Regions from separate parts of the Nocardioides sp. GXQ0305 genome, predicted to be linked through region 1. Evidence: predicted binding sites of a transcription regulator. Region 1 holds the regulator's gene; each other region holds the start of a gene.
What was found. The regulator LexA, encoded in region 1, represses DNA repair genes until DNA is damaged. The targets are predictions, from matches to a motif close to TCGAACANNTGTTCGA.
Positions count from the first base shown of each region.

Region 2: the regulator LexA is predicted to act here: its motif matches at 3,831-3,846, upstream of ACQ1X7_RS07485 (alpha-ketoglutarate-dependent dioxygenase AlkB).
Region 3: the regulator LexA is predicted to act here: its motif matches at 1,711-1,726, upstream of recA (recombinase RecA).
Region 4: the regulator LexA is predicted to act here: its motif matches at 1,795-1,810, upstream of ACQ1X7_RS05065 (DUF222 domain-containing protein).

Region 1 is NZ_JBNYXG010000001.1:593,608-601,423, forward strand. It holds gene secD (protein translocase subunit SecD) at 1-1,463, shown strand, start outside; gene ACQ1X7_RS02910 (DNA alkylation repair protein) at 1,744-2,433, opposite strand; gene ACQ1X7_RS02915 (ATP-dependent DNA helicase) at 2,484-4,460, shown strand; gene ACQ1X7_RS02920 (MXAN_6640 family putative metalloprotease) at 4,464-6,098, opposite strand; gene lexA (transcriptional repressor LexA) at 6,257-6,970, opposite strand; gene ACQ1X7_RS02930 (LysM peptidoglycan-binding domain-containing protein) at 7,216-7,560, shown strand.
Region 2 is NZ_JBNYXG010000002.1:527,979-535,794, forward strand. It holds gene ACQ1X7_RS07450 (MFS transporter) at 1-101, opposite strand, end outside; gene ACQ1X7_RS07455 (oxygenase MpaB family protein) at 139-1,020, shown strand; gene ACQ1X7_RS07460 (HD domain-containing protein) at 1,046-1,621, shown strand; gene ACQ1X7_RS07465 (DUF4031 domain-containing protein) at 1,657-1,917, opposite strand; gene ACQ1X7_RS07470 (copper homeostasis protein CutC) at 1,914-2,627, opposite strand; gene ACQ1X7_RS07475 (hypothetical protein) at 2,689-3,051, shown strand; gene ACQ1X7_RS07480 (GntR family transcriptional regulator) at 3,052-3,741, opposite strand; gene ACQ1X7_RS07485 (alpha-ketoglutarate-dependent dioxygenase AlkB) at 3,868-4,491, shown strand; gene ACQ1X7_RS07490 (SRPBCC family protein) at 4,502-5,272, opposite strand; gene ACQ1X7_RS07495 (FAD binding domain-containing protein) at 5,276-6,130, opposite strand; gene ACQ1X7_RS07500 (xanthine dehydrogenase family protein molybdopterin-binding subunit) at 6,127-7,816, opposite strand, start outside.
Region 3 is NZ_JBNYXG010000006.1:155,531-163,346, forward strand. It holds gene ACQ1X7_RS16035 (regulatory protein RecX) at 1-476, opposite strand, end outside; gene recA (recombinase RecA) at 526-1,578, opposite strand; gene ACQ1X7_RS16045 (DUF3046 domain-containing protein) at 1,765-1,959, opposite strand; gene ACQ1X7_RS16050 (class I SAM-dependent methyltransferase) at 1,981-3,126, opposite strand; gene ACQ1X7_RS16055 (ABC transporter permease) at 3,163-3,957, opposite strand; gene ACQ1X7_RS16060 (ABC transporter permease) at 3,957-4,748, opposite strand; gene ACQ1X7_RS16065 (ABC transporter ATP-binding protein) at 4,748-5,686, opposite strand; gene ACQ1X7_RS16070 (hypothetical protein) at 5,892-6,983, opposite strand; gene ACQ1X7_RS16075 (HNH endonuclease) at 7,136-7,816, opposite strand, start outside.
Region 4 is NZ_JBNYXG010000002.1:52,454-60,269, forward strand. It holds gene ACQ1X7_RS05055 (DinB family protein) at 1-82, shown strand, start outside; gene ACQ1X7_RS05060 (class I SAM-dependent methyltransferase) at 469-1,296, shown strand; gene ACQ1X7_RS05065 (DUF222 domain-containing protein) at 1,824-3,032, shown strand; gene ACQ1X7_RS05070 (MMPL family transporter) at 3,221-6,052, shown strand; gene ACQ1X7_RS05075 (YhgE/Pip family protein) at 6,045-7,816, shown strand, end outside.

The DNA of each region.
Region 1 (7,816 bases):
CGATCGACGACTCCTTCGAGGCCGGCCTGATCGGCCTGATCCTGACCGGCCTGTTCATCACCCTCGTCTACCGCTTCGTCGGCTTCCTGGCGACGATCGCGCTGGCGTCGTACGCCCTCATCGCCTACGCGATGCTGCTCGCGCTCGGCGCGACCCTCACCCTGCCCGGCCTCGCCGGGTTCGTGCTCGCCATCGGCCTGGCCATCGACGCCAACGTGCTGGTGTTCGAACGCGCCAGGGAGGAGTACGACGACGCCCCCAAGGCCGGGGTACGACGCGCGCTGGTCATCGGCTTCAACAAGGCCTGGTCGGCGATCCTCGACTCCAACGTGACCACCCTGCTGGCGGCCGCCCTGCTCTTCATCCTGGCGTCCGGCCCGGTGCAGGGCTTCGGCGTCACCCTGTCGATCGGTGTCATCGCCTCGATGATCTCGGCGCTGGTGGTCGCCCGGATGCTGACCGAGGTCGGCGTCTCGATCCCGTGGGTCGCGAAGCGGCCCAGGTTCACCGGCCTCGGCTACGTCGGCAGGGTCCGGGCGTGGCTGGACGCCAGGGACTTCGACCTGATGTCGCGCCGGAAGACCTGGATCGTCGGGTCGCTCGTCGCGATGGCGATCGCGGTGGCCGGCATCCTGGTCCAGGGCCTCAACCTCGGGATCGAGTTCACCGGCGGCCGCACCCTCGACTACTCGACGTCCCAGGAGGTCACCGTCGACGAGGCGCGGGACGCGATCGCCTCGGCCGGCTTCCCCGAGGCCGTCGTGCAGGGGGCCGACACCGCTGACATCACGGTCCGCACGGGGCCGCTGTCGGACCAGGAGGAGGACCAGATCGAGGCGGCCCTCGCCGAGATCGGTGGCGACATCACCAAGGAGGACGACCAGCAGATCGGCCCCTCGCTCGGTGAGGAGCTGCGCGACAAGGCGCTGCTCGCCTTCGGGATCGCGCTGCTCGCCCAGATGCTCTACCTCGCGGTGCGGTTCAAGTGGACCTTCGGCGTCTCCGCGGTGCTCGCGATGTTCCACGACGTGCTGCTGGTGCTCGGCCTGTTCGCCTGGCTGGGCAAGCCGATCGACGGGGTCTTCCTCGCCGCCGCACTGACCATCATCGGCCTCTCGGTCAACGACACCGTCGTGGTGTTCGACCGGATCCGCGAACGCTGGCGAGCCTCGCGCGACAAGTCGTTCGCCGAGGTCTCCAACCGGGCCTGCCTGGAGACCGTGCCGCGTACCGTCAACACCGGCCTCGGCGCGATGTTCATCCTGGCCGCGCTGGCGCTGCTCGGCGGCGACTCCCTGCAGGACTTCGCGATCGCGCTGCTCGTCGGCCTGGTCGTCGGTACCTACTCCTCGGTCTTCCTGGCGACGCCGCTGCTGATCTGGTTCCAGGAGAAGGCGCCCATGCCGCGCGAGCAGAAGCAGAAGAAGGTCCGCGACCCCGAGGACTCCGGCGCCGTCGTCTGACCCTCCTCGGAACCTCGTGACCTCGGGCAGGACCGTGAGTGGTCGCCGCCCTTCAGCGGTGCGGGGGTTTCGAGGCTCGCTTCGCTCGCACCTCAACCTCCGGTTCCGGTGGTTGAGGAGGGGCCCGGTTCCGGTGGTTGAGGAGGGGACCGGTTCCGGTGGTTGAGGAGGGCCGTCAAGGCCCGTCTCGAAACCACCTCTGGCAGCCGGAGGTTGAGGTGTGAGGCGCGCCAGCGCCGAGCCTCGAAACCCCTGGAGATGCGCAGGGCGGTGACCAGGATCAGGCGAAGTGCTTGAGCGCCTCGCGCCGCGACAGGCCCGACATCCGGTCTCCCCAGGCGGCGACGTGCTCGCGGACCCAGTCGGGGTCGGTGCGGGCGTGCTCGCGCAGCGCCCAGCCGATCGCCTTGCGCAGCCAGAACGACGGGTCGTCGAGGTTGGCCTCCACCACGTCGGCCAGCAGCGCGGTGTCGGTGTCCTCGCGGTGCCGGAGCTGGGCCAGCACGGCCGTACGCCGCAACCACAGGTCGTCGTCGACCGCCCAGCCGCGGACCACCGGGGTGGTCGCCGGCCGGTGGCCGCGGAGCACGCCACCGACGAGGTGGCTGGCCACGACGTCGACGTGGTCCCACCACGCCCCGGTCACGACCAGGTGCCGGTGCAGTGGCAGCACGTCGGGGTCCTGCCACGGCCGGGCCACCCGGTGCCGCGCCAGGGCGATTGCGGCGTACCGCTCCTCCCGGTGGGTCGCGCCGTCCCACGTCTCGCGCACGTCGCGCTCCCAGGTCGCCCGGTCCCCGGGCGCGTACGCCGCCAGGTGCGGCCGGAGCAGCCGCTTGAGCTCCGGTGAGGACACCCCGTGGAACGGCATCTCCGAGCGCATGTAGGCCCGCTGCGCCTCGGCCCGCTCCGGGTCGCCGGCGGTCTCCAGGTCCGCCCGGATCGCCGCCAGCAGGGGAGGGGTGCCCATGCCTGGGGATCGTAGGCGGCCGTGTCGGACGGCGTGGCTAGAGTGCGCGGGTGCCCGAGCCCGACCCCCGCGTCCGTGAGCTGCTCGGCCACGCCGTCGAGGCGCTCGGCGGGCAGGAGCGCGAGGGCCAGGTCGCGATGGCGCAGGCGGTCGCCGAGGCGATGGACGACGGCCGTCACCTGCTCGTCCAGGCCGGCACCGGCACCGGCAAGTCGCTGGCCTACCTGGTCCCGAGCCTTCTCCACGGTGACCGGGTCGTGGTCGCCACCGCGACCCTCGCGCTCCAGCACCAGCTGGTCGAGCGCGACATCCCGCGCCTGGTCGAGGCGGTCGGCGAGCAGGGCGTCGACACGTCGTACGCCGTGCTGAAGGGCCGGTCCAACTACGCCTGCCTCCACCGGATCCGCGAGGGCGTGCCCGACGACCAGGGCACCCTCGTCGACGTGCCCGAGGGGTCGATGGCCAGCAAGGTCCTCGAGCTCCGGGCGTGGGCCGAGAAGGAGGCCGACGACGGCGGCAGCGGCGAGCGCGACCGGGCGCCCCGCCACACCGACCGCGAGTGGCGGCAGGTCAGCGTCGGCCATCGCGACTGCCTCGGGGCGAGCCGGTGCCCGTTCGGGCAGGAGTGCTTCGTCGAGGTGGCGCGCGAGGAGGCCCACCGCAGCCACCTGGTCGTGACCAACCACTCGCTGCTGGCGATCGACGCGATCGAGGGGGTGCCGATGATCCCCGACTACGACGTGGTGGTGATCGACGAGGCCCACGAGGTGGTCGCCCGGGTCACCCAGGCGGCGACCGACGAGCTCGCCCCGTCCGACGTCGACCGCGCGGCCCGGCGCTCCCAGAAGCACGTCGACACGGAGTCGTCCGGGTCGGCGGCCGACGACCTCGCCGACGCCGGCGACGCGCTGGCGACGGCGATCGCCGAGACCGAGGCCGGGCGGCTCGACCAGGTCCCCGAGGCGCTGTCCGACGCGCTGGTGCTGGTCCGCGACGCGGCCCGCGCCTGCCTGTCGGCGTACCCACGCGAGAGCGAGAAGGAGGAGGGCGACGCCGGTCGCCAGCAGGCCCGCGGCTCGGTGCAGGAGATCTTCACGACGGCCGAGCGGATGGCCGCGCAGGTCGAGTCCGACGTGCTGTGGCTCTCCGAGCCCACCGATCGGATTCCCGCGCGGCTCCACGTGGCGCCCCTGCAGGTGTGGGGGCCGATGCGCGACAAGCTGCTGTCGGACAAGACGGTGGTGTTCACCAGTGCGACGCTGCGGCTCGGCGGTGACTTCTCGGCGATCGCCACCTCGCTCGGGCTGAAGCCTGCCGAGGAGGGCGCCGAGCCCGACGATGCCGGCGACTCGGTGGTGCCGTGGCGCGGCCTCGACGTGGGGTCGCCGTTCGACTACGGGAAGCAGGCGATCCTCTACCTGGCCCGCCACCTGCCGCCGCCCGGCCGCGACGGCCTGGGCGCGGCCCAGCTCGACGAGATCGTCGACCTGGTCGACGCCGCCGAGGGGCGGACGCTGGGCTTGTTCTCGAGCCGGCGGGCGGCGGAGGCGGCTGCCGCGGTGGTGCGCGAGCGGCTGCCCCACCTGACGACGCTCGCCCAGGGCGAGGCCCAGCTGCCCGAGCTGGCCCGGCAGTTCGTCGGCGACCCCCACACCTGCCTCTTCGGCACGCTCAGCCTCTGGCAGGGGCTCGACGTGCCCGGCGATACCTGCCAGCTGGTGATCATCGACCGGATCCCGTTCCCCCGCCCCGACGACCCCCTGATGTCGGCGCGCGCCCGGGCGGCCGACCGCGAGGGCCGCAACGGCTTCATGGAGGTCTCGGCCACGCACGCCGCGCTGCTGCTCGCCCAGGGCACCGGCCGGCTGATCCGCACCACCACCGACCAAGGGGTCGTGGCCGTGCTCGACCCGCGGCTGGCCACCGCTCGCTACGGCGGCTTCCTGCGGGCGAGCCTGCCGCCGATGTGGCAGACCACCGACCCCGCCGTGGTCCGGCAGGCGCTGGCCCGGCTCGCCGCCGGGTGACCGCTACACAGGCGGCTGCAACGAGGTGCTGTAGTTCGTCACCAAGTCGTCGCCGCGCGGAATCCCGCTGCACGCGTACGGACGGTTCTTCCAGCACGTCATCTGTCGGTTGGCGTTCACGACCACGAGCTCGACGTCGCTCACATCGTCGGTGGAGAAGGGTACGGTCGCGCTGACCTCTTCCCCCGTCGGCTGGAGCTCAGCCGTCGTCACCGTGCCGTCGGCCTGATGCACCAGAAGGCGGACCGACTGCGCCGTCGCGGGCGGCAGGGTGGCAGAGACCGTGAGGGTCCAGCCGGGTTCCGCGAGCTCGACGGGCACGAACCCCACCGTCCCCGAGGCGAGATGGTCCACGGTCACCGCATCCCCCACCGGCTCAGAGGTCGCGGATATGGGGTGCGTTCGGATCCGCGCCGCCGGGATCGGGAAGGGGGGGTCGGCCTCATAGGCCCCACCCTCCTCGTAGTTGAGAGCCGGGTCTCGGTTGACGGCGGCGAAGTCCCCGAACGCCTCCGTGAAGTTCGTTTCGCGGTCGTTGAGTGCGGCGTTGATGGCTTGGGTGGAGTAGAGGTTCGCGGCCCCGCGGCGGCCGCTCGCACCGCGCCAGGCTTCTAGGACGAACCGGGGCAACGTTCCCAGTTCCTGGGGCCAGCGCTCTGTCAGGTAGCGGAACCAGATCCAGTTCCCGTAGTGGCCGTAGCCATCCCCTCCGAACGTGTCGAACCGGTCGAGTGCGACCCGAGGTGAACCCAGCTGTCCGGCCAAGAGGTACTGCCGGTTGTCGTCCACCGAGTCGTAGATCTCATCCTCAACCCATGCGGCGGTCGCCTCCATGAACCAACCGTCCTCGAAGGCGTCGTAGGCGTACTGGACGGCATGGAAGTACTCGTGAGCCAGCGTGACCTTCCGGTTCTCCAGCGCCGTGATCTCCGGGGTCGCAAACCTTGCGTAGTCGTCGTCTACGACGCAGTACGCCCATCGATTGGACGTGCCGCTAGGCGCCTGACGCTGGTCGCTCGCGCAATAGCCGTAGTAGCCGTCCTCGTCGATATTGGCGAGGTAGACGTCGACCTTGCCCCTGCGCCCGCCGCGCCGACCATCGGAGTCGGGTCGCCGGTAGCCGGAGTTCACAAAGGTGCTGTGAACGGCACGAGTGATCTGAAGTGTCTGCTCGACGGCGTCGCGGATTCCGTCGCCGTCGGAATCCCGACGCGGCGGCGCGTCGGCTGTTCGGCGCACGTAGTGGACACAGATCGCTCCGCCGCACACGGGCTTCGCCTCTCGCCTGCGGTACCCGTCGCCGAAGGGGTCGGAGGCGCCGTCGGTCGGTCGAGCCAGCAGAGCGTCAGCCCGCCGGCGCTGCTGCGCAGAAAGGTCAGGCCGTGCCCGCAGGAGCTCGTTGAGCACCATGGTGGCGTCGAGTCCCCCATCGGCCAGCAACTCCTGGGCCTCAGCAGGAGGGCGCTCCTCGAAGAGCTCCTCGGCCTCCTCGAGGACCTCGGTGGCCTCCTCCGCCGTGGTCGTGTCGGGCGGCGTCGGGGCTGAGACGTCCGGGTCGTCGGCCTGGGCGCCGGTCGGGCCGAGCAGGGACAACGTGAGCGCACCGGCGGCGAGCGCGGTGAGCAGGCGGGGACGCATCAGGTGGGAGTTCCTTGTCCGGGAAGGCGAAGACCGGCAAACCCTAACCCGTCTAGCCCACCCTCGTCCGGCGATTCACGAAGCAGGCGTTTGCCGATGGCCGGTGGTTGAGGAGGGCGCTCTGCGCCCGTCTCGAAACCACCTGTGCCAGCGTCGCGTCAGACCCGCCGCAGCACCGCCGTCACCTTGCCGAGGATCGTGGCGTGGGTGCCGTCGATCGGGTCGTAGGCGTCGTTGTGGGGGAGCAGCCAGACCTGGCCGGCCTTCCGCTGGAACGTCTTGACCGTGGCCTCGCCGTCGATCATCGCGGCCACGATCTCGCCGTTGTCGGCCGTCGGCTGCTGGCGGATCACGACGTAGTCACCGTCGCAGATCGCCGCGTCGACCATCGAGTCGCCCTTGACCTCGAGCAGGAACAGCTGGCCGTCGCCGACGAGCTGCTTGGGCAGCGGGAAGACGTCCTCCACCCGCTCCTCGGCCAGGATCGGACCTCCGGCCGCGATCCGGCCGACGACCGGCACGTAGGACGCCGCCGGCATCGCGTCGCCGACGCCCGTCTCGTCGTACGCCGTCTCCTCCGCCCCGCCGATCGAGCGCCGGGCCGCCATCACCTCGGGCAGGAACACCTCGAGCGCCCGCGGGCGCTTCGGGTCGCGCTTGAGGAAGCCCTTCTCCTCCAGCGTCTTGAGCTGGTGGGCGACGCTGCTGGAGCTGGTCAGCCCGACCGCCTCGCCGATCTCGCGCATGCTGGGCGGGTAGCCGCGCTTCTCGATGGAGTCCTTGATCGTCGCGAGCACCTTCTGCTGGCGCGGCGTCAGCCCGGTCGCGTCCGGGGGACCGTCGGGCAGCTCGGCGAGCTTCTTCTTCGGCATGGCTGCAGGGTCCCACCACGGCCCCGGGATTTCAAACACCTGTTCGAACAGCGTGTCGGCCTCCCTCGTCGGCGTCGGAGAAATCCGTTCGAACAGGTTCTTGACTCGATTCGAACACGTGCTCTAACGTCGTACACGTGTTCGATCGAACACCTGCTCGATCCACTGGTTGTCAGTGGTCTCCGTCAGGCTCCGATCGACAGCACAGACCACCAGGCTGACCGCCACTTCCCCAGGAGGTCCCGATGAGCACGATGACCCTCTCGCCCACCCCGACGCTCCGGCTCCGCTCGCCGCAGGTGCGGCTGACGCGACGCGGCCGGCTGGTGGTGCTCGCCGGTGCGCTGCTGCTGGTGCTGGCCCTGGGTGTGCTCTGGGGCGGCGGCTCGGTCGCGACCGAGCAGCCGGGCACCCCCGAGGCCACGCTCGTGGTCCAGGTCGCGCCCGGCGACACGCTCTACGACATCGCCGCCCGCGTCACCACCGACGGCGACGTCGCCGCGATGGTCGAGCAGATCGAGGACCTCAACCGGCTCGACACCTCCGTGGTCTACGCCGGCCAGAAGCTCCGGGTGCCGGTCGAGTCCTGACCGACCACCCGAGACCACAACTGAATAGCTCCCATCGGCCGCCGCTGCCTCGACCCCAGCGGCTGCCGATGGTGGTTCCTGAGGAGGTCGCGCAGCGACCGTCTCGAAGGGGCCGGGGAAGACGAGGGGTGAGCCACACGCTGGCTCACCCCTCGCGGCTTTGTGCCCCGGATCCGTGCCACCTGGTGACCCGGATCCGGGGCACAACGGGTTGTCCACAAGCGAGCTCGTCGGCAGTGGCGGCCGGACCCGATGC
Region 2 (7,816 bases), on a different contig from region 1:
AGCAGCACCGCGACCCCGATGCCGGTGAAGTACGCGAGGTCGGCAGCCCCCAGCAGCACGAAGTCGCGTGTGACCAGCGGTGGCCGCCCCTCCCGGCTCATGGCGGCACGCTAGTCGCCCCCACGTACTCTCGGGAGCATGGCGACCCCGCTCCGTTCCCGGCTGGGCGAGGCGATCTTCCGGGTGACGGCCGGGCCCGACGGCCCCCGGCACCGCGAGCGGATCCACGGCCGCCCCGGACCACGGTGGTTCGAGCCCGACTCCCCCATCGGCCGCGTCCACGGCGACGCGTCGATGTTCATCGGTGGCATCCGGGCCCTGCTGCTGCAGACCCTCCACCCTGCCGCCATGGCCGGCGTGGCCGAGCACTCCGACTACCGCGCCGACATGCTCGGTCGGCTCGCCCGCACCAGCCGGTTCCTCGCCGTGACCACCTTCGGGCACGTCGACGACGCCCAGGCCGCGGTCGACGCGGTCCGCGCGATCCACGAGCGGGTGACCGGAACCCTGCCCGACGGGACGCCGTACGCCGCCAGCGACCCGCACCTGCTCCGCTGGGTGCACGTCGCCGAGGTCGACAGCTTCCTGCGCGCCCACCAGGTCTACGGGAAGCGACCGCTCGACGCCGCGGGCCGCGACACCTACGTCGCGCAGGCCGCCGAGATCGCGCGACGGCTCGGGGTCCTCGACCCGCCCACGACCGAGGCCGGGCTGGCGGCCGCCCTGGAGGGCTACCGGCCCGAGCTGCGGGCGACCGACCACGCGCGCGAGGCGGTGCGCCACGTCGTGCTCCGGCCGCCGATCGCGGTGCCCGCCCGGCCGGCGTACGCCGTGCTGGTCGCGGCGGCGATCGCGCTGATGCCGCGATGGAGCAGGCGGCCGCTGCGGCTGCCGTCGCTGCCCGTGTCGGAGCGGACGGTGGTCCGGGCGCTCGGCGCTGCCGCGACCCGCACGCTGCGCTGGGCGCTGAGCCCGGGCCGGGAGACGGCGCGCGGCCTCGCCGCACGGCGTACCGGCTGAGCCGACCGCTGCTTCAATGGCCCGCATGGACCTGGCCGGGCGCTGGCCGCTCGAGACGCACCTCGACGTGCGCGACGAGCTGCTCGCCGCCTGGGCCGGGCCGGACCGCGGCTACCACGACCTCCGCCACCTGGCCGAGGTGCTCGACCGGCTGACCGACCTGGGCTCCGACGACGACGTGGTGCGGCTGGCGGCGTGGTTCCACGACGGCGTGCACGACGGGGCCGCGGACGACGAGGAGCGCTCGGCGGTCTGGGCCGAGCGCGTGCTGCCCGCGGGACTCGGCCGGGAGGTCGGGAGGCTGGTGCGGACGACCGAGCGGCACCGGCCGGACGAGGGCGACGAGCGCGGCCGGCTGCTGAGCGACGCCGACCTGGCGATCCTGGCGGCGCCGCCCGGGCGCTACGCCGAGTACGTCGCGGACGTACGCCGGGAGTACGCCGCGGTGCCTGACGACGACTTCGCACGCGGACGCGCGGCGGTGCTCGCCGACCTGTTGGCGAAGCCGTCGCTCTTCCACACCGACACGGCTCGTCGGCTCTGGGAGGACCGGGCCCGCGCCAACGTCACCGCCGAGCTGGCCCGGCTCGAGGAGGGGTGAGGCTCGCCCCGGCTCGGCGCCGAGCGAGGCCCTGGTCAACGCTGGGGCTTGCGGCGGCGCAGGCCGGCGGCCACCAGGCGGGAGACCAGGTCGCGGGACGTCACGGGGACGGCGCCGGCGGCGAGCATGTCGTCGTACCACTCCGACGGAACGTCGTAGTGGTCGCGGTCGAAGCCCCGTTCGGGGATGCCGACGGTGCGGGCGAAGGCGTGCAGCTCGTCGTACGACGTGTCGCTGGCCAGGTGCGACCAGAGGCGTCCACGTCCCGCCGCGTTGGGCGGGTCGATCAGGATCATCCGGCGTCGGCCCCGCGCACGCGGGCGACGGCGTCGTCGACCAGCAACCGCCACGAGCGCACGTGCCCGGCGTCGACCCAGGCCTTCGCGGTGCCGCCCGGTCGGGCCTGCGGCCCGAGGTGGAAGGACCGGACCCCGGCCCGGACGAACCACGGGACGTGCTCGCCGAGCAGTCCCTCGCCCGGCATCAGCAGCCCGGCGACCCGCGGGGACCGGGAGGCGAGGGCGAGCAGGTCGTCGTACCCGACCGCGAGACCCCGGGGCGACCCGGCCGAGCGGACGGCGACCAGCCCGAGCAGGTCGACCACCCGCGCCCAGGCCCGCTCGGCGTCGAGGGACGCGTCGATCGCCTGGTGGAAGGTCCACGGGACCCCCGGCAGCTGCTCGGCGAGGTGGGCGCACACCTCGGCGTCGACCTCGAGGTCGCCGTCGAGGAACCCGAAGGAGACGCCCGCGGCACCGCAGCCGAGGTAGTCCTCGGCCAGCCCTGCGAGCCGGGTCAGCTCGCCCCCGGTGGTCGTCCACGAGTCGGTGAGCCGGAGCAGGCAGAACACGGGGAGGTCGGTCTCGCGGCACACCGTCGAGACGGTCGCGGGCTCCGGCGAGCGGTCGCCGTCGTCCGCGAGGTGCAGCCGGTCGGCCCCACCCTCGTCGGCCCCGGCGACGTCGCCCGGACCGCGCACCGCGACCTCCAGCAGCGGCTGGTCCATGGGGTCACTCTAGGACCGCGGGCCCTCCCACCGGTGTGGGCGCGCGAGGCACAATGGCCGAATGGACCACCGGCTGTTCCTCGCAGCCCGTGCGCTCGTGCTGGCCGACCTCGAGGCCCGTCAGCAGGCGACGGCGGCCGTGGTCTCGGCCCTCGAGGAGGCGGTCGCCTCGCGCCGGTGGTGGGCCGAGCAGTGGCCCGAGGGCGAGGTGTACGTCGCCGGGTTGGTCGCGCAGGACGTGCAGGACGCGGTCGTCGACGCCGGGGGTCGCTGGCCGGAGTGCCGGATCTGCCGACGCGGGCCGGTGCACGCTCTCCACATCCAGCCGGACCTCGGAGGACCGGACCCGGTGTGGGTGTGCGAGGAGTCGGGGACCGCGGTGGCCGAGCTCGGTCGCCTCAGCTTTCCCGGTCCCGGAGGTTGATCAGCTGTCCCGGCCGAGCTGGACCCAGAGGGTGAACCGGTCGGCCCGGTAGACCGAGCGCGACACCTCGACGACCTTGCCGCGCGACAGCGAACGGCGCGAGTGGCGCAGCACCGGGCTGCCGACCGGCACCTCGAGCATCTCGGCCTCGTCGGGCGACGCGACGTCGGCCGCGACGGAGTCCTCGGCCCTGGTGGGCCTCAGGCCACGGGCGCCGAGCGCCTCGTACAGGCTCGTCGGCATGCCGCTCTGCAGGAAGCCGGGGATCAGGACCTCGTTGAGGTAGGCGTCCTCGATGCACATCGGCGTGCCGTCGGCACGTCGCAGCCGCTTCCACCGGATCACCGGGTCGCCCGGCGTGATCTCGAGGGCGCGCGCCACGCCCGGTCCCGCCTGGTCGCGACGGGCGAGCAGGTTCTGCGACTCGGCGAGCATGCCCCGGGCCGTCATCTCCTCGGTGAACCCGCGCAGCCGGCCGATGCCGCGCCGCGGGTGGGACACGAAGGTGCCCCGGCCGGGCACCCGCTCGAGGAGCCCCTCGGCGACCAGGGCGTCCAGCGCCTGGCGCACCGTCATCCGGGCGACGCGGAACCGCTGCACGAGCTCCCGCTCCGAGGGCGCGGCCGTGCCGGGCTGGGCCTCACGGACCAGCCCCCGCACGTACTCCCGCACCTGCACGTGCTTGGGCACGTGACCATGCTCGGACAACAGGGCTTCCACGGTCGCGAGGGTACGCGGGGGCGCGGCCCCCCGTCCCCGGAATGGCCAACCTCGCCCTGTCGAACAGATGTTCGATTCCGTGGTAGCGTCCGGACCATGCAGTTCCAGGGGACGCTGTTCGACGCCGAACCCGGGCCCGCCCCGAGCGGCCCGCGGCCCCTCCGCCCCGAGCGCACCCCGCTCACCCGGGGCGCCTGGATCGACGTGCAGCGCAGCTGGCTGGTCGACCCCGACGAGGTGCTGACCACGATGGCCCACGACGTCCCGTGGCGTGCCGAGCGGCGACAGATGTACGACCGGGTCGTCGACGTCCCGCGCCTGGTCCACACCTACGGGGTCGGGGAACCGCTGCCCCACCCGGCGCTCGAGGCGGCCCGCGACGCGCTCTCGGCGCACTACCTGCCCGAGCTGGGCGAGCCGTTCGTGACCGCCGGGTGCTGCTACTACCGCGACGGCCGCGACAGCGTCGCCTGGCACGGCGACCGGATCGGTCGCGGGCGGAGCGTCGACACCATGGTCGCCATCGTCTCGGTGGGCGACCCGCGCCGGCTGGCGCTGCGCCCCCGCGGCGGCGGCGAGTCGATCGCCGTCGAGATGGGGCACGGCGACCTGGTCGTGATGGGCGGCTCGTGCCAGCGCACCTGGGAGCACAGCGTGCCCAAGGTCGCCGCGGCCGGGCCCCGGATGTCGGTCCAGTTCCGACCGCTCAACGTGTTCTGAGTTCGAGCCCTCAGTCGCGCGAGGCCAGCCACCAGATGACGGCGACGACCACGACCAGCACGGCGACCGCGGGCTTCCAGTACGTCCGCGCGAGCACCGGCAGCACGGTCGCGCCGAGGTCGATGGCGTCGTCCTGCTCCGACGGCTGGCGCGGCGCGGGAGGTGGGGGTCCCGCAGCCGGCGAGGTCGCCGCGGCGGGCGCACCCGCCGAGGCAGCCGGCGCCTGCGGTTCCGGCGCCGGCGCCTCAGCGGGGGTCTCGGTGGCCCTCTCCGTCGCGGCCGCCGGATCCGGCGTCGCCGCAGGCTCGGCGGGGGCGGCCCCCGTCTCGGTGTCCGCACCGAGCCGCTGCTCCAGGCACGCGACGAACTGGCCGAGCAGCTTGTCCGAGACGTCCTTGATCACGTTGCCACGACCGAACTGGGCCGCCTTGCCCGTGATGCTGAGGTCGGTGCTGACCTCCACGTCGGTGGAGCCCGGACTCGCTTCGGTCATGGTCGCGGTCACCACCGCGCCTGCGGTCCCGTTGCCGCGCTTGTCCTTGCCCTTGGCGTCGATGACCATCCGGTGGCCGGCCTCGTCCTTCTCGACGAAGGTGCCGCTGCCGTTGTAGACGAGCGCGATCGGGCCCAGCTTGACCTTCACCGTGCCCGAGAACGACTCGGTGTCCGCCTCGGTGACCGTCGCGCCCGGGAAGCACCCGGCCACACCCTCGATGTCACTGAAGTGGGCCCAGGTCTCCTCGACCCCGGCGGGGACGGTGAACCGGTGCTGCAGCTCCACCCGTCAGGCTCCTGCGGCCGCGAGCACGGCGCGTCGGGTCAGCACCGTCGCGATGTGCCGTCGGTAGTCGGCGTCGCCGTTGAGGTCCGAGGGCGGGTCGGTGCCCTCGGCGGCCCGGTCGGCCGCCGCACGTACGCCGTCCTCGGTCGCCTCGGCGCCGGCCAGCGACTCCTCGACCCCGGTCGCGCGGACCGGCGTGGAGCCCATGTTGGTCAGCCCGATCCGGGCCTCGGCGATGGTGCCGCCCTCGACCCGGACCGTCGCGGCGACGGCCACGATCGGCCACTGGTGGACGATGCGCACGAACTTCTCGTAGTGCGAGCCCCAGCCGGTGTGCTTGGGCACCCGGACCTCGGTGAGGATCTCGTCGTCGCCGATCGCGGTCTCGAAGAAGTCCACGAAGAACTCCGACGCCGGCACCGTGCGGGTCCCGCCGCTGCCGGCGATCACGAACTCCGCGCCGAGCGACAGGGCACCGGCCCCCAGGTCGCCCGCGGGGTCGGCGTGGGCGAGCGCCCCACCGAAGGTGCCGCGGTGGCGGATCTGCGAGTCGGCCAGCAGGTCGGTCGCCTTGGCGATCACCCCGGCGTGCTCCCGCACCAGGTCGCTGGTGCGGACGTCGTGGTGGGTCGTCATGGCCCCGATGACCAGCGCGTCACCGTCGTCACGGATGCCGCGCAGCGAGTCGATCCGACCGAGGTCGATCACGGTCTCCGGCGCGTTGAGCCGCATCCGGAGCACGGGCAGCAGGCTCTGGCCGCCCGCGATGATCTTGGCGTCGTCGCCGTGCTCGGCGAGCGCGGCCAGGGCGTCCTCGACCGACGTCGGGGCGACGTAGTCGAACTGTGCGGGGATCACTGGGCACCTCCCGTGGTCCGGTCGGCGGTGCCTGACGTGCCCGTCGACTCGTCGAAGTGGGCTGCGGCGGCACCCGTGGTCGGGTCGGCTCCGCCCGCCCCGGCGTCGTGGATCGCGCGCCACACCCGCTCGGGCGTGCACGGCATCTGGATGTCGGTCACGCCCAGGTGGCGTACGGCGTCGATCACCGCGTTGACCACGGCGGGCGTGGACGCGATGGTCCCGGCCTCGCCCACGCCCTTCGTGCCGAGCATCGTGTACGTCGACGGGGACGTCGTGTGGTCGGTCTCGAAGCTGATGGTGTCGGCCGCGGTCGGCAGCAGGTAGTCGACGAACGACCCCGAGACCAGCGTGCCGGAGTCGTCGTGGACCGCCTCCTCCCACAGTGCCTGGGCGATGCCCTGGACCAGGCCACCGTGGACCTGCCCGGACACGATGAGCGGATTGATGATGGTGCCGATGTCGTCCACGGAGACGTACTTGCGCATCGTGACGCCGCCGGTCTCGGTGTCGACCTCCATCGCGCACAGGTGCGTCCCGTGGGGGAAGGAGAAGTTGTCCGGGTCGAAGCTCGCTGACGCGTCGATCGACGGCTCGGCGCCCTCCGGCAGGTCGTGCCCCGTGAACGCGGCGAGCGCGATGTCCGTGATGCCGATCGCCTTGTCGGTCCCGCGCACGCCGAACCGGCCGCCTGAGAACTCGAGGTCCTGGACGTCCGCCTCGAGGAGATGGGCCGCGATCGGCTTGGCCTTCTCGATCACCTTGTCAGCGGCGCGAACGACGGCCTCTCCGCCGACCACCAGGGACCGCGAGCCGTAGGTGTCCATGCCGTGGTAGGACACCTGCGTGTCGCCATGCAGGACCTCGACGTCCTCGAACGGCACCCCGAGCCGGTCGGCGACGATCTGGCTGAACGCCGTCTCGTGGCCCTGGCCGTGCGGCGACGTCCCCGTGACCACCTCCACCTTGCCGGTCGCCAGCATCCGGATGTCGGCATGGTCCCAGCCGCCGGCCGCGTAGTTGAGCTGGCCGAGGATCCGCGACGGCGCCAGTCCGCACATCTCGGTGAACGTCGAGACTCCGATGCCGAGCTGCACCCGGTCGCCGGCCTCCCGGCGCCGTCGCTGCTCGGCTCGGAGCTCGTCATAGCCGAACATCTGCTTGGCCTTCTCGGTGGCCGCGTCGTAGTTGCCGGAGTCGTAGGTCATCCCGGCGACCGTGGTGAACGGGAACTCGTCGTGCCCGATCCAGTTGGCCGCGCGCACCTCGAGCGGGTCGCGCCCGAGCTCGGCGGCGAGCTCGTCCATGAGCCGCTCGATGGCGTACGTCGCCTCGGGTCGCCCGGCGCCACGGTAGGCGTCCACCCAGGTCTTGTTCGTGTAGACCGGCGTGAGGTTGAACTGGTAGGCGTCGAACTTGTAGATCGAGTTGAACATCCAGGCACCCAGGACCGGCACGCCCGTGCCCACCAGGGCGGCGTAGGCGCCCATGTCGGCCAGCAGGTCGACCTTGAGACCGGTGACCCGCCCCTCCTTCGTCGCCGCCAGGGTGAGTCGCTGCCACTGGTCGCGACCGTGGTGCCCGGCCATCAGGGACTCCGACCGGGTTTCGGTGTACTTGACCGGCTTGCCCATCCGGCGGCCCACGCAGAACGTGATCCACTCCTCCGGGATGATCGCCAGCTTG
Region 3 (7,816 bases), on a different contig from region 1:
GTCTGCGTCGCCTCGTCGAACCGCTCGAGGCTGCGGAGCTTCTTGCGGACCAGGGACCGCGCCGTCGCCTCCTGCTGGTCGTCGTCCACCCGGTCGAGCGCCTCGCGGGCGACGTCGTCGTCGACGCCCTTGCGCCGCAGCTCCTGGGCCAGCGCCCGCGGCGCCAGTCCCTTGGCGGAGTGGCGGCCGCTGACCCAGGCATGGGCGAACGCCGCGTCGTCGACCAGGCCGACCTCCTCGAACCGGTCGAGCAGCCGGGCGGCGATCTCGTCGGGCACGTTCCGCTGGCGCAGCTTGTCGGCCAGCTCTGTGCGCGAGCGGGCGCGACCGGTGAGCTGGTCGAGCAGGATGGTCCGCGCGACCGACTCGGGGTCAGCGTCGGGACCGAGCGTCTCGACGTCCTCCGGAGACCCGGCGGACGTTCCGGTTTCGACGCGCGGTCCCGACCTCGCAGGCTCGGTCGAGCGCTTGCTCAACCTGCCCGCGCCCACACCGGCCCGTCGTTCCTCCGTGCCGGCTGCGCGGTCAGAAGTCATTGATCCCGATCGGCTCGTCGGACAGCTCCTCGCCCGGGGCGTCGACCTGGGGCCCGACCCCCAGCTTCTCGAGGATCTTCTTCTCGAGCTCGTTGGCGAGGTCGGGGTTGTCGCGCAGGAAGGTGCGCGCGTTCTCCTTGCCCTGGCCCAGCTGGTCGCCCTCGTAGGTGAACCAGGCGCCGGCCTTGCGGACCAGGCCGGCCTCGACGCCGACGTCGATCAGGCCGCCCTCGCGGGAGATGCCCTTGCCGTACATGATGTCGAACTCGGCCTGCTTGAACGGCGGGGCCACCTTGTTCTTGACGACCTTGACCCGGGTCCGGTTGCCGACCATGTCGGTGCCGTCCTTGAGGGTCTCGATCCGGCGGACGTCGAGCCGCACCGAGGAGTAGAACTTCAGCGCCCGACCACCGGTCGTGGTCTCGGGCGAGCCGAACATGACCCCGATCTTCTCCCGCAGCTGGTTGATGAAGATCGCGGTGGTGCCGGAGGAGTTGAGGGCACCGGTCATCTTGCGCAGCGCCTGGCTCATCAGTCGCGCCTGGAGGCCGACGTGGCTGTCGCCCATCTCGCCCTCGATCTCGGCCCGCGGCACCAGCGCGGCGACCGAGTCGATGACGATCAGGTCGAGGGCACCGGAGCGCACCAGCATGTCGGCGATCTCGAGCGCCTGCTCACCGGAGTCGGGCTGGCTCACCAGCAGCGCGTCGGTGTCGACACCGAGGGCCTTGGCGTAGTCGGGGTCGAGCGCGTGCTCGGCGTCGACGAACGCGACGATGCCTCCGGCACGCTGGGCGCTGGCCACCGCGTGGAGGGCGACCGTCGTCTTGCCGGAGGACTCCGGGCCGTAGATCTCGACGACCCGGCCGCGCGGCAGGCCGCCGAGGCCGAGCGCGACGTCGAGCGCGATGGAGCCGGTCGGGATGATCTCCAGCGGCGCGCGGGTCTCGTCGCCGAGGCGCATCACGGATCCCTTGCCGAACTGCTTCTCGATGTTGGCGAGGGCGACGTCCAGCGCCTTCTCGCGGTCTCCACCAGCCATGTGGGTGCCTCTCTGTGTCGTGTCGGTGCAGGTGCGCCTTCGACGCTAGGGCGGGCCACCGACAACCGGGCCCGGACCGACCGGGGGCTGTGGAGAACTCGCTCCGCGTCGCACCTGTGGACGACACGCTAGCCGAACAGATGTTCGATCACCGGCACGACGCGCCCGCGTGTCGCGGGCCCCCGGTCATCGCTCCGAGTCCGGCAGCTCCAGCACCCGCCACACCGCGCGCCACACCTGCTTCGGCTCGATCCCGGCGTCGAGCGCCTCCCGTACGGTGCGTCCCTCGAGCGCGCCGATGACCTGGGTGTCCGCCCAGACCTGGGCGTACCCCGCGCCGAGCGCGCGGTCCATCCGGGCCCAGAACTCGGTGTGCCTCATCGTGCCGTCCTCATCGGGCCGTCACCGGCGCCGGGCGCCGACGTCGAGCCAGGTCTCGCCCCCCTGCCCGGGACTGCGGGCCACCTCGACGACGTCCCAGCCGGAGGCGGCCAGCACCTCGCGGAGCGGTCGCTCGCGCCAGAAGGTGAAGTGCCGCGGCCCCGCGACGCTGCCGTGGGTCGAGAAGCGGGCCCCGTCGCCCTCCTTGACCGCGAGGTGCAGCGCTCCCCCGCTGCGCGTGGCCGAGGCGAGGTTGTCGAGCACGTCCGGGAGGTCCTCGCGGCGCACGTGGAGCAGGCTGGCCGAGGCCCACACCCCGTCGTACCGGCCTCCGTCGGCGTCGTCGGCGCGCTCGGGGTCGGTGAGGTCGTCGGTCAGCGGGTCGACCACGTCGGCCTGGTGGCCCTCGAGGCGCAGCAGCCGGACGAAGCCCGGCGTGATGTCGGTTCGCCGCACGGAGAGGCCCCGTGCCTCGAGCGCGGCCGCGTCGCGGCCCGCGCCGCTGCCGACCTCGAGCACCCGGGCGCCGGCGGGCAGCGCCGCGGCGAACCGCTCGAGGGCGGCCTCGATCGCCTCGGTCATCGCCGGTGCGTGGTCGCGGTAGGACTCGGCCGAGTCGTCGTAGGACGCCACCGTCACCCGCTTGGTGATGTGGGAGACGTCGTGGGCGTGGTGGACCACGTCGTGGAGGTGGTAGCGGGCGAAGGTGTCGACGGTGAACCTCGCCCCGTCGCTGCGCCGGCCTGTGCGCTGCCACTGCTGGTCGGCGACCTCCTCGTAGCCCGACGCGACGCGGTCTGCCGCCGCGACGACGGCCGATGCGACGGCGGCGGGATCCTGGCTGCCGTAGTCGCCGAGGACGGCCGCGTCGTCCTGGTCCCAGTTGTCGAACGCCGGATCGTCGTCGCCCAGCATCCGCTCCAGCCGCTCGCGGAACAACTCGTGGACGTCGCGCACGTGGCAGGCGTACTCGAGCGGCGACCAGACGTTGGCCGAGGGCCGCACCGCCGCGTCCTCGGTGTCGAGCACGACCTCCCACAGGGTGGCGTTGTCGCGGATCGCCTGCGGCACCCGGCCGCGGTCGAGCCCGGGCGCGTCGAAGCCGCACTCGGGGCACGGGCGGTCGAGGACCCACGTCCAGTCCTTGGTGTCGGGCTCGATCGTCATGGCGCCATCCAACCAGCAGGGTTCGACCGGTCGCGCTCAGGTGAGCAGCAGCGAGTCGAGCCGGCGACGTACGACGGCGAGGCCCAGCAGGCCCATGACGACGAGGTAGACGACGGACACCCCGCTGGCCCACGTGATCGACCCGGTGGTGAGCTCGCGGCAGAGCACCACGCCGCGGTAGAGGGGCGTCACCTCGACCACCCACTGCAGCCAGGTCGGGAGCGTGGACAGCGGGAAGAAGGTCGCCGAGAACAGGAACAGGGGAAGCTGGGCCAGGGTGATCTTGTCGAAGTCCTGCCAGCTCTTCATGTAGGTGGTGAGCGCCATGCAGACCGCGCTGAAGGCGAACCCGATCAGCAACGTGGCGGGCAGCGCCAGCACCGCCCACGGCGACAGCACCAGTCCCATCGCCCACATCACGAGGAGGAACGCGGCCGAGTAGCTGGCGCCGCGGAGCTGGCCCCACGCGATCTCGCCCCGCGCGATGTCGGAGGTGGTGAGCGGAGTCGCGAGCATCTGGTCGTAGAGCTTGTCGTAGCGCAGCTTGAAGAACACGTTGAAGGTCGAGTCCATGAGCGCGCCGTTGAACGCCGACGCGGCCAGCATCCCGGGCGCCACGAAGGCGGCGTACGAGATGGGCTCGCCGTTGATCTCGAACCCCTCGACGAGCGCACCCACCCCGATGCCGATGGAGAAGAGGTAGAAGACGGGCTCGAGGAAGCCGGTCAGGAACAGCTTCCACTCGGTGCGGTAGGTGATGTAGTTGCGCAGCACCAGCAACCGCAGCGCCTGCCACGGCCCCAGGGGCCGGACGACCTCGGTCGTCGCCATCACCTCACCAGCCGCTTCTGCAGCCCGGACACCGACCAGGACCACCCGACCACCAGCAGGGCCACCAGCACGGCGACGTTGACCAGGGCGAGACCCCAGTCGACGGCGTCGACGCAGAACATCCGGGACAGGTTGACGCCGTGCCAGAGCGGGGTGAGCCGGGCGACCCAGGCGCCGACCTCGCCGAGGTTGGCGACGGGGAAGAACGCGCCGGAGAAGAGGAAGAGCGGGAAGATGCCGAGCCGGAACAGCACGCCGAAGCCGGACGGGCTCTTCAGCCGCGCGCTCCAGCCGTAGACGAGGGAGGCGAAGACCATCCCGACCAGCACCTGCGAGAGGAACGCCAGGACCGGCCCCCACCAGGTCGCGAAGACGCCGAACGGGGTCAGCACCAGCATGAAGACGCCGCACGTCGTGGCCAGCCGGAACAGCACGAAGAGCAGGTGGCCGGCGACGATGTCGCGGATCGCCAGCGGCGTGGCGACCATCGAGTCGTAGACCCGTTGCCACTTGATCATCCCCATGACCGGGTACGTCGTCTCGCCCACCGCGACCTGCATGGCGTGGGCGGCGACCAGCCCGGGGACCACGAACGCGAGGTAGCTGGTGGCGCCCTCGAGCTGGTCGGGGTCGCCCTCGATGAAGCCGCCGAGCAGCACCCCCATCGCGAGCACGTAGAACAGCGGGCTCACGAAGCTGCCGACGATGCTGGCCTTCCAGGTCCGCTTGTAGACCGTCCACCAGTAGTCGTACTGGCGGCCGAGGCTCTCCGTCAGGGTGAGCGCGGACATCAGTCGACCAGGCTGCGGCCGGTGAGGCGCAGGAAGACGTCCTCGAGCGTGGAACGGCGTACGAGCACGGCGGCGGGCTGGAGCCCGCGCTCGTGGACCCCGGCGATCACGGCCTCGCCGTCGTCGCTGTAGACCAGCACCCGGTCGGGCAGCACCTCGACCCGGTCGCCGAGGTCCGCCACCTTCTCGGCCATCGCCTCGTTGCTGTCGCCCTCGGGGGCCACCCCGAACCGCAGCTCGGCCACCTCGCGGGTGGAGTGGGCGTCGATGAGCTCGCGCGGACTGCCCTCGGCGACGATGAGCCCCTTGTCCATGACGACGAGTCGGTCGCACAGCTGCTCGGCCTCGTCCATGTAGTGGGTCGTGATGACCAGCGTGACCCCGGCCTGCTTGAGCCGGAACAGCTGGTCCCACAGCACGTGACGCGCCTGCGGATCGAGGCCGGTCGTCGGCTCGTCGAGCAGCAGCAGGTCGGGGCGGTTGACCAGGCTGCGGGCGATGGTGAGCCGCCGCTTCATCCCGCCGGAGAGGTCCTCGACCCGCGAGGTCGCCTTGTCGGTCAGGGAGACGAAGTCGAGCAGCTCGTCGACGCGCTCCCGCACCAGGGCCTTGTCGATGCCGAAGTAGCGGCCGTAGATGTAGAGGTTGTCGTAGACGTTGAGCTCGTTGTCGAGGGTGTCCTCCTGGGGGCAGACGCCCAGCCGGCCCCGGATCGCCGGCCCGTGGGCGGCGGGGTCCATGCCGAGGATCCTCAGCTCTCCCCCGCTGACCGGGCTCACGGCGGCGATCATCCGCATCGCCGAGGACTTGCCCGCCCCGTTGGGTCCGAGGAAGCCGAACGCCTCACCTCGTCGTACGTCGACGTCGATGCCCTTGACGGCTTCGAAGTCCCCGAACGACTTGCGCAGGCCCACGGCCGAGATCATCGCGTCGGTCACGATGGTCGACTGTACAAAGAGGCGCCGACACGGCCCCAGACGTCGGCCGACGCGACGGGCTGGCAGCCACCGCCCGCAGCGGGATCTGGGGGTTCCGGGTCCCCCGAGCAGTACGCCGGGGCCGGCCGGGGTGGTGCCCTCGGAGTCGCCGAGCCCGGGCTGAACCCGGCGACGTCACAGTGCGAGGACGACTTGGCACCTCCCCTCAGGGCGTGCCGGGGAACCGTGCGAACCGCACCCGCTCGACGCCGTCCACCGTGGTGAAGGTGCCGCCGGCGAGCAGTGCCGTCGGCGTGAGCGTGATCGCCCAGACACCGTTGTCACCGCCCTGAGGGTCGGGGTCCCACGACGTCATGGTGCCGTCGCCCGGGTTGAGGGACGCCAGGAAGTGCCGCTTGACCTTGGCCGAGCCGATGGTGAACTGCGAGAAGTGTCCTCCGACGTACAGCTCTGTGGCAGACGGCGCAATCGCCTGGACGTCTCCGGCCGACTTGCGCGACCAAGCCGGTGCGTTGGAGGCGACGTCGTACGCGTAGAGCATGTTGTCCGGTGTCGAGAAGTAGAGACGCGAGCCGTCGGGGCTCAGCCCCAGGGTGATCGCGAGCGCCCCACCCGTGCTCGGGCTGAAGCCCGTAGCGTCGCCGTTGGTGGCCAGGATCTCCCCGATGCCGTACGGGCGGTCGGCGCCACCGAGCTTGCTGAACGCGCCACCGGCGTACACCTTGGTGGTGTCCGGCGACACCCGGATCGCGCGGACGAGGCCGTTGGCCCGCGACCGGAAGCCGGAGACCACGTTGCCAGCGGTGTCCAGCGCGACCATCGACGCGCGGACCGTGCCGTCGATGCCGCTGAACGAGCCACCGACGTACAGCCGGTCGCCGGCCTGGGCGAGTGCGTGGATGCCCGGGGAGCCGCCGGTCGTGTCGGCCTGCCAGTCGGGCAGCACGGCGCCGCTGGTGGCGGACACCGCGGCGATGTTGGCGCGCGCCGCTCCACCAGCGCTGTCGAAGCGCCCGCCCAGATAGACCGTCGAACCGTCCGGTGATCCGGCCACCGCCCGGACGATCCCGTCGGGGTCGGGCACGAAGTTGGGATCGAGCGTGCCGTCCGCCCGGATCGCCGCGGCGTTGAGCCGCGGCTTGCCACCGACGGTGGTGAACTGCCCACCGATGATGGTGAGGTCCCCGACCTGGGCGATGGCGTAGACGGGCCCGTTGACCCGCGGCGTCGAGTCGGTCGACTCGGACACGCTGGCCTGAGCGGCCTGCGGGAGCAACGCCAGAGCGAGCGCCGCCATGAGCACCACCGCCCTACGCCCGGCACGGATCGATTGACGCACGTACATGTCCTGACACCTTCCGGGCGACCAACGGGCAGCCACCTGCCCCCTGATCAACGCTAGGTCCAGCCCCGGGGGTCAGACATCCCGCGAATTGATGACCAGCCCCCTCACACCGCGAGGGCTACCTCGTGGAGCAGCGTCTCGGCGCGGCTCCTCCCGCTCACGAACGCGGGCGGAACGGGTGCCCGTGAGCGGTAGGCGTGCCCGCTGGGGGTGATGACGTCGATGACGTGCCCCGGCCCCGGCCGCGGGCGAGCACTCCAGCCCGTCGTCTCCTTGGCCTGGTTGCAGGACTCGCAGAGCCCGTGCCCGTTGCGGAGGCTGGTGGCCCCGCCGTCGGTGTCGCGGATCGCGTGGTCGGTGTGGCGGACCGGCGCGTCGCACCAGGGAGTGCGGCAGTGGCGGTCGCGGAGCCGTACCAGCCGTCGGAGCCCGGCCGGGAAGCGGCGGGCCGCGGAGTCGCTGGCGACGAGCACCCCGGCCGCGGGGTCGGCGAACAGCCGGCGCAGCCAGACCCGTTCGCCGTGAGCGAGCTCGCGGGCCAGGTCGGCGTCGACGACGCCGTAGCCGTCGACGAGCGCCGGGTCGTCGGCCGTGCCGAACAGGGTGCGGTCGGTCATCACGAGGTTGATGGCGGTGGCTGGGCCTGCGACACGCTCGGGTCCGGCGCCGGCGAGCGTGGCGGCCAGGGTGTCCGCCATGACCTGCCCTCGACCTCGGGGGTCACCGGCCGTGCGCGCGGTGTCGGCTGCCCGCGCCAGGGCGGCGTACGCCGCGACACCCTGCGC
Region 4 (7,816 bases), on a different contig from region 1:
CGAGGAGTTCGCCCACCACGGCTTCTGCGTGCGCGACCTCGACAAGCTGGCGCGCCGACGGACTGCGTCGCCGGAGCGTTGAGGACCTCCCACCTCACCCCTCGCGGGGCCGCCCCCTTGCCCGTGACGCTCCGGTCGCAGCGCGGAGCGGCGAAGCTCCCTCGTGCCACTGCGCGCTCGGGGGCAGGTGCGCACCATCGGCGGCGTGAGCGTGAGTTCGCCGTCGGCGGTGAGTCCTCCACGCTTCTCACACCTGCAGCGGTGGACCAGCCACCGCCGCCTCCATCGGGCAGAGAGTGACTGCTTCGGGACGGCACGCTGACCGCTCACGGGCGCCCGCTCGGAGCCATGAGCGGTCACGCATTGCCGTGACTGACAGGGCATGAGCGGGCGGTGACGTGGCGCGGGGTCCGGTTGTCCCCGGCTGCTGATCGAGGCAAGGCGGTCAGAGGCCCTACGATCGGTGTCGTGCTCGACGATGTCGCGGCAGAGCGATGGCGCGAGGAGCAGCGCGCTGTCTACAGCTCTGGGGACACCGAGCATCTGGCCCGTCAGCAGGAGTCGCTCGCATGGGCACTGGTCGACGCGGCAGGCCCCACCTCCGGCCAGAGCGTCCTCGACGTGGGTGCCGGGACCGGCAACGTAGCGATCGCAGCCGCGCGGCGTGGTGCCCGGGTGACCGCGGTCGACATCACCCCGCACCAGGTTCGGCAAGGCATCGAGCGCAGCGCCCTCGAGGGCCTCGAAATCGACTGGAAGGTCGCAGACGCCGAAGCCCTCCCCGTCCCGGATACGACCATGGACATGGTCCTCTCGAACTTCGGCGTCGTCTACGCCGCGCGGCCGAGCAGAGCGGCGGCCGAGATCACCCGCGTGCTGAAACCGATGGGCACCGCGCACTTCACGGCGTACCCGGCGGATTCCTTCAACGGCGAAGTTCTGCGGATCGTGCAACGCTACGTCTCCAGCGCCGACGCGGCGCCGACCGTTGACGAGTACGCGTGGTCCGACTCCCAAGCCCTTCGGCGCTGGTTCCCAGGGTGTTCCATCGGGATCACCGAGCACGTTCACTACGTCGACCCGCAACCGTCGGTGGATGCCTGGTGGGAGGCGATGCGTGGCGTACCGATCCTCGAGCGGCTGCGCGAAACCCTGAGCCAGCGAGACTTCCGGACCTTCCGCGAGAACGTCATCGCCTTGAGACTTCGCTTCGCCGACGTCGCGGCGGACGGCACGGTCACACCGTTCAACCGGTACGTGAACTGCCGTGTCGACCTGGGCCACGCCGAGCCATGAGACCGAGCGCCGCGCACCCGCGGGAGACGCCTGTCGTCACGTGACGGCCCTCTGCTCGGTCGCGTCCTCTCCCGCTCACGCGAAATCAGAGTCAGCGTCACAGGGGGGTGATTCCGGTGCGCTTCGGTGCGGGGCCAGCCCTGGGCCACTGAACTTGCAGGTTGCGCGAGGCTCGCACCGAGGGGCGCCGAGCAGGGCTGATCGGGCGCACGCTCAGCGGATGACAGTGCGGTAGAACCAGGTCAGCGGGTGACCGGGATCCTCCGCACAGGCGCCGGATCACTGGCCATCGGGACGTAGCGAGGCACGACAGTGCCCCAGATCCGAGACAGCAGGTGACGCAGCACCGGGGCACAGTGAGCTCCGACCCGTCCCGTGGCTGAGCACGCTCATCGGCTGAGCGGTCGGGCCCGAGTCCCGGGGGGAGGATGTGCCGCTTCGCGTCCACAGCGCCGGCCGTGCGCAGGTTCTCCACAGGCGTGTGCATGGCACCGTAGATCGAACTCTTGTTCGAATAGAGTGGCGCCATGCCCACGCCGTCCGACCTCGTCACCGCAGCCGGGCACCCGGCTGCGGTGGTGGCGGCGGTCCACGCGGCTCTGGACGAGCTGGGCGCGGTGGACGCGGGTACGGACGGTGTGACCGCGGCCGTGGTGGAGTGTGAGCGGGGGATCCGGCGTCTGGAGGCCCTGAAGCTGAGGCTGCTCGCGGCTGCCGACTCGGCACGGGTTGCGGAGTCGACCGGGCACTCCTCGACCGGTGCCTGGCTGGCCTCCCGGACCCGTGGTGGCCAGGCCCGGAGCGCGCGGGAGGTGCGGCTGGCCGCAGCCCTCGACGAGGGGCTGCCGGAGACCGCCCGGGCCCTGGGCGACGGGGCGCTCTCGAGCGAGCACGCCACCGTGATCGCGGACGCCGTGCGCACGCTGCCGGCGGGGACCACCCCCGCAGCCCGGGCAACGGTGGAGCAGTCGCTCGTACGGAAGGCGGAGCGCCTCGACCCGGTGCAGCTGAGCCGCGTGGCGCGTCGGGCCCTGGAAGCCGTCGAGCGCGACCGTGCGGCCGTCGATGCCCACGAGGACGGGCTCCTCCAGGACGAGGAGGAAGCCGCCCGTGCGCGGGCCCGGCTGACCCTTCACGACAACGGCGACGGCACCACGAGCGGCCACTCCACCGTGCCGAGCCTCGCCGCCGCCGTGCTCCGCAAGGTGCTCGACGCGATGACCGCCCCGCGCCGAACCGGGGCGGCCCGAGTCGCCGACCGCGACCCCGTCCACGCGCGCGGCATCGCCTTCGCCGAGGTTCTCGAGCACCTGCCGACCGATCGGCTGCACGGCAAGGTCGCGGCCACCGTCGTGGTGACGATCGACCTCGAAACTCTCCGCGGCCAGCTGCGCGCCGCCCGCCTCGACACCGGTGATCTGGTGTCGGCCGCCGAGGCACGCCGGCTGGCGTGCCAGGCCGGGCTCGTGCCCGCGGTCCTCGACGGCGCGAGCCTCCCTCTCGACCTCGGCCGCCAACAGCGACTGTTCGGCGAGGCCCAGCGGGTCGCCGGTGCCACCCGACACACCAGCTGCGCCGCCCACGGCTGCCAGACGCCGTACGCCTGGTGCGAGCTCCACCACCGACGGGCGTGGCACCGCGGGGGCCGTTCCGACCTCGCCGACATGGTCCCCCTCTGTGGCTACCACCACCGGCTGCTCCACCGAAGGCCCACCCAGGTCAGGCTGCGGACATAGGCCGCCGGGTCGCGCTCCGTGCGGAGACCACGTCCCACCCCGCGCGCAAGCCGGCGCGCGGCGACGGTTGGGCGCGCGGCGCACCGTTGCGCGCCACGGGCCGGCAGTTCATCATGGCGAGGACTTGGGTCGATCCTCGGGCGCCGGGAACGACCGTCGGCCCCGGCTGCGACGGACGGGGGTCGCGCATGTCGATGTTCCTGTTCCGGCTGGGCGGCCGGATCGCCCGGCACCGTGGCCTGGTGCTCGCCGCCTGGGGGCTGATCCTCTCCGGCCTCGTCGGTGGTGCCGCCATGCTCGGCACCCACTACGACGACACGTTCGTGATCCCCGGCACCCAGTCCCAGGAGGGGCAGGACGTGCTCGCCGAACGGTTCGGGATCACCGGCACCAGCGGCCAGGTCATGGTCCGCGCGAGGTCCGGCGCCATCACCGACAGCGCCGCCGCCCAGCAGGTCAAGGACGTCGCGAAGCGGATCGACGCCCTCCCCGGCGTGGCCGCCGGCGACCCCCTGACCGGCGACTACCCGCTGGTCTCCGCCGACAGCACCTCGACGATCATCCAGGTGCGGTTCACGTCTGACACCCCGTCGGACGGGTTGCTCGAGCAGGTCACCGACGCAGGAACGCCCGACCGCTCGAGCGGCCTGGAGACCTGGGTCGGCGGCGACGCCTACGGGGACACCTCCGAGCCCAGCCGGGTGCCCGAGCTGCTCGGTCTGCTGGTGTCGTACCTGATCCTGGCCGTCACCTTCAGCTCGCTGCTCGCCGCGGGGATGCCGATCTTCTCCTCGCTCATCGGTGTGGGGGTGACCCTGAGCTCGATCGTCCTGTTCACCTCGATCACCACGGTGTCGAGCAGCGCCCCGACGCTCGCCGAGATGCTCGGACTCGCGGTCGGCATCGACTACGCCCTGTTCATCCTGTCCCGCCACCGGCGCCACCTGGGCGAGGGGCACTCCCCCACCGAGTCGATGTCGCGCGCCCTGGCGACCGCGGGCAGCGCGGTCGTGTTCGCCGGGGCGACCGTGGTGATCGCCCTGACCGGCCTGACCATCGCCGGCATCCCGGTGCTGACCGTGATGGGACTCGCCGCGGCCGGCGCCGTGTCGATCGCCGTGCTGCTGGCGCTCACCCTGCTGCCGGCCGTCGCGCTGCTGCTGGGTGAGCGACTGCGCCCGAAGCCCCGTCGCGAGAAGCGGCTGCGTCGCCACCACTCCGGGCACGCCGAGACGCCGCCACGCGAGCCCGGCGCCGGCTTCGCCACGCGATGGGTCCGGATCGTCACCAAGGTCCCCCTGCTGACCGTCGCCGGCGTGCTGGTGATCCTCGGCATCGCGGCCATCCCGTTCGCCAGCCTCGACCTGGCGCTGCCCGACAACAGCACCGCACCCGCCGGCAGCCAGCAGCGACTGACGTACGACGCCATCACCCGCGAGTTCGGTGAGGGCTACAACGCTCCGCTATCGGTCTCCGCCGACATCATCACCAGCACCGACCCCGAGAAGACCGTCGACCAGATGGTGACGAAGGTGTCCGCGGTCCCCGACGTGGTGGACATCCTCCAGGCCACGCCCAACCAGGAGGCCGACACCGCCCTGGTCGCCCTGGTGCCGCGGGAGGGGCAGACCGCTCCGTCGACCAGCGAGCTGGTGCAGCAGCTGCGCGACCGCAGCCCGGGCTGGGAGGACGAGCTCGGGGTGAGCGAGATCCTGGTGGCCGGGACGACGGCGGTGAACATCGACGTCTCGCAACGGCTCGGCGACGCCCTGCTGCCGTTCGGCGCCCTCGTCATCGGCCTGTCGGTCGTGCTGCTGATGGTGGTGTTCCGGTCGGTGGCCGTCCCGATCAAGGCCACGCTGGGCTACCTGCTCTCGGTCGGGGCGGCGCTCGGCGCCGTCGTGGCCGGCTTCCAGTGGGGGTGGCTGGACGCGTTCGTGGGCCAGTCGGCCGCGCCCATCGTCAGCTTCCTCCCGATCTTCGTGATGGGCGTGCTGTTCGGCCTGGCGATGGACTACGAGATGTTCCTGGTCTCGGCGATGCGGGAGGAGTACGTCCAGACCGGTGACGCCCACGACGCGGTGATCCAGGGCTTCCGCGCCTCGTCGAGGGTGGTCACCGCCGCCGCCATGATCATGACCAGCGTCTTCATCGCGTTCATCCCGGACGGCTCCTCCACGATCAAGCCGATCGCCCTCGGCCTCGCCGTCGGCGTCGCGGTCGACGCCTTCATCGTCCGGATGACCCTCGTCCCGGCCGTGATGGTCCTCATGGGCCGCCACGCCTGGTGGCTGCCGCGCTGGCTCGACCGGGTGCTTCCGGAGGTGGACGTCGAAGGGGCGGCCCTCCACCGCAAGATCAACTACGACGACTGGGCGGCCACCGCCGGACCGACCGCCCTGCACGCTCGCGGGATCGTGCTGCCCGTCGGCGGCCCCGCGCTCGACGTCGACGCGGCCCCGGGTGAGGTCACGCGGGTCGACGTCCCCGTCGACGTGGACGAGCGGACCCTCGGCCATGTGCTGGTGGGCAGGACTCGCCACCGCGGCGGCGAGCTGGTCGTGGCCGGCCGGTTGCTGCCCGAGCAGCGCGAGGAGGTCAACCGGGTGGCGACCCTCGTCGAGCTCGGCCGTGACCAGCGCGACGAGGACGCCGTACGCCGCCACCTGAGCGCCACCGCCAGGGTGGCGAGTCCACGTCGACACAGCCGCCGCGAGCACGTCGACCGCACCCTCGCGCTCGTCGCCGAGCTGGACGACGCCCTCGGCTCGGCGTCCTCGCCGGCCCTCGGCCCCGCCGTGGTCGAGGCCGCACAGGCCCTGGCCCAGGGAGTGGAGGTCGTCGTGCTGACGGGGCTGGACGACCTGCTGCTGACCGACGACCGCGACCGGGCCGAGCGGCTCGCCGCGGCTCTCGCCGACCGCGGCCCGGCGGTCGTCCTGCTCGAGCGGGAGCCGCATCCTGCTCCCGCCCCACCGGATCCGTCCCCGCGGACGGAGAGGAAGGTGACCCATGGCTGACACGACCAGCCGCACCAGGGGCCGGCACTGGCCCACCACCCTCACCGTGACGGTGCTCTTGCCGCTCCTGGCCGCGTGGGTGCTGGTGTGGTCCACGGCCGGCCGGCAGGAAGCGCTCGACCGGGTCCCGGTCGCGATCGTCAACGACGACACGATCCTCACCGACCCGCAGCCGATGGCGGCCGGGCGGGCCCTCTCCGCCTCGCTGACCAGCCCCTCCTCCGGTAGCGAGCAGCTCGCCTGGACGCTCACCGACGCCGACGACGCCTCGGCCGGCCTGCGCGACGGGACCTACTACGCCGTCCTCACGATCCCGTCGGACTTCTCGGCGGCGATCGTCTCCACCGGATCCTCCTCGCCGACCAGCGGCCAGCTGACCTTGCAGAGCAACGCGGCCGCCAGCCAGACCGTTCCCTTCATCAGCAACGCGGTCGTCACCGCGGCCGCTGACGCGCTCGGCACCCAGGTGACCCAGTCCTACCTCGGGCAGGTGTACGACGGCTTCAACCAGCTCGCCAGTGCCAACCAGCAAGCCGCCCAGGGCGCCGACCAGCTCGCCGGTGGGACCGAGCAGCTCGCCGCCGGTGCCGGCGAGCTGGACTCCGGCGCCCAGGAGCTCGCCTCCAGCCTGGGCGAGGTGGCCAGCGGGGCCGCCGAGCTCGAGACCGGCACCGCGGGCGCCAGCGCCGGGGCGAGCGAGCTGCGGCAGGGTTCACGGGAGCTGGCGGGTGGCGTCGGGCGGCTCACCGCAGCCCAGGGCGGGATCGCCCGCGACGCCGGCCGGCTGGCGCGCAGCGCCGGCACGTACGCCGATCGGGCCCGGAGCACCGTCCGGCCGACGGCGTTGATCGCGCGGGGGTCCGCGCGGCTCGCGGTCGTGGCCGACCGGCTCCGCGAGCAGATGGGCGACCTCGTGAGTGTGTGCCGTGAGTCCGGCGCGAGGCCGCGCTTCTGCGCGAGGCTCCGCGTGGCCCGGGCGAGGTCGGTGGTCCTCGATGTGGGCGGCCAGATCCAGGCCCGCACCAGCGCCGGGGTCGCCGACGGCGCCAGGAAGCTGGCGAAGGGAGCCGAGGAGCTCGCCGCCGCCGACCGCGCACTGGCCACCGGGACCCGGGAGGTCGCCGACGCCGGGCGGAGGCTCGACCGCAGTGCCGACAGCCTCGCGGGAGGCGCGGCCGGGCTGGCCACCGCCGCGGCGGAGGTCGACACCGCCGCCGGGACGCTGGCCGGAGGCACGGCCGCCACCTCGGAGGCCGGCTCCTCGCTGGCCTCGGGCAGCGAGACCCTGAGCAGCAGCGCCGCCGAGACCGACCAGGGGGCCCAGAAGCTGCGTCAGGGGCTGGACAAGCAGGCCCGCAAGAGCCCGACGTACTCGAAGTCCCAGAAGAAGGCGCTGGAGGCGACGGTCAGCCAGCCGGTGCTGCTGAGCCACAGCACCCAGCACCAGCAGCACGACAACGGCTGGCTGCTCGGGGCCATCGTCGGCGTGATCCTCTGGCTCGCCGCCCTCGCCGGCGCCGCCCGCGCCGACGTGTCGGCCAGCCGGCGGTTCGCGCTGGCCCCCGTGTCGTCGCGCCGGATCGCGATGACCCAGCTGCTCCCCGTGCTCGGCCTGGCGGTGCTGCAGGGCCTGGCGGTGCTGCTGGCCCTGGCCCTGACCCGGGTCAGCGTGGAGTCTGCGGTGTCGCTGACGGTGTTCTCGCTGCTGGCCGCGGTGTGCTTCTCGGCGATCGGCTACGCGTTCCGGCTGGCCCTGGGCGCCGC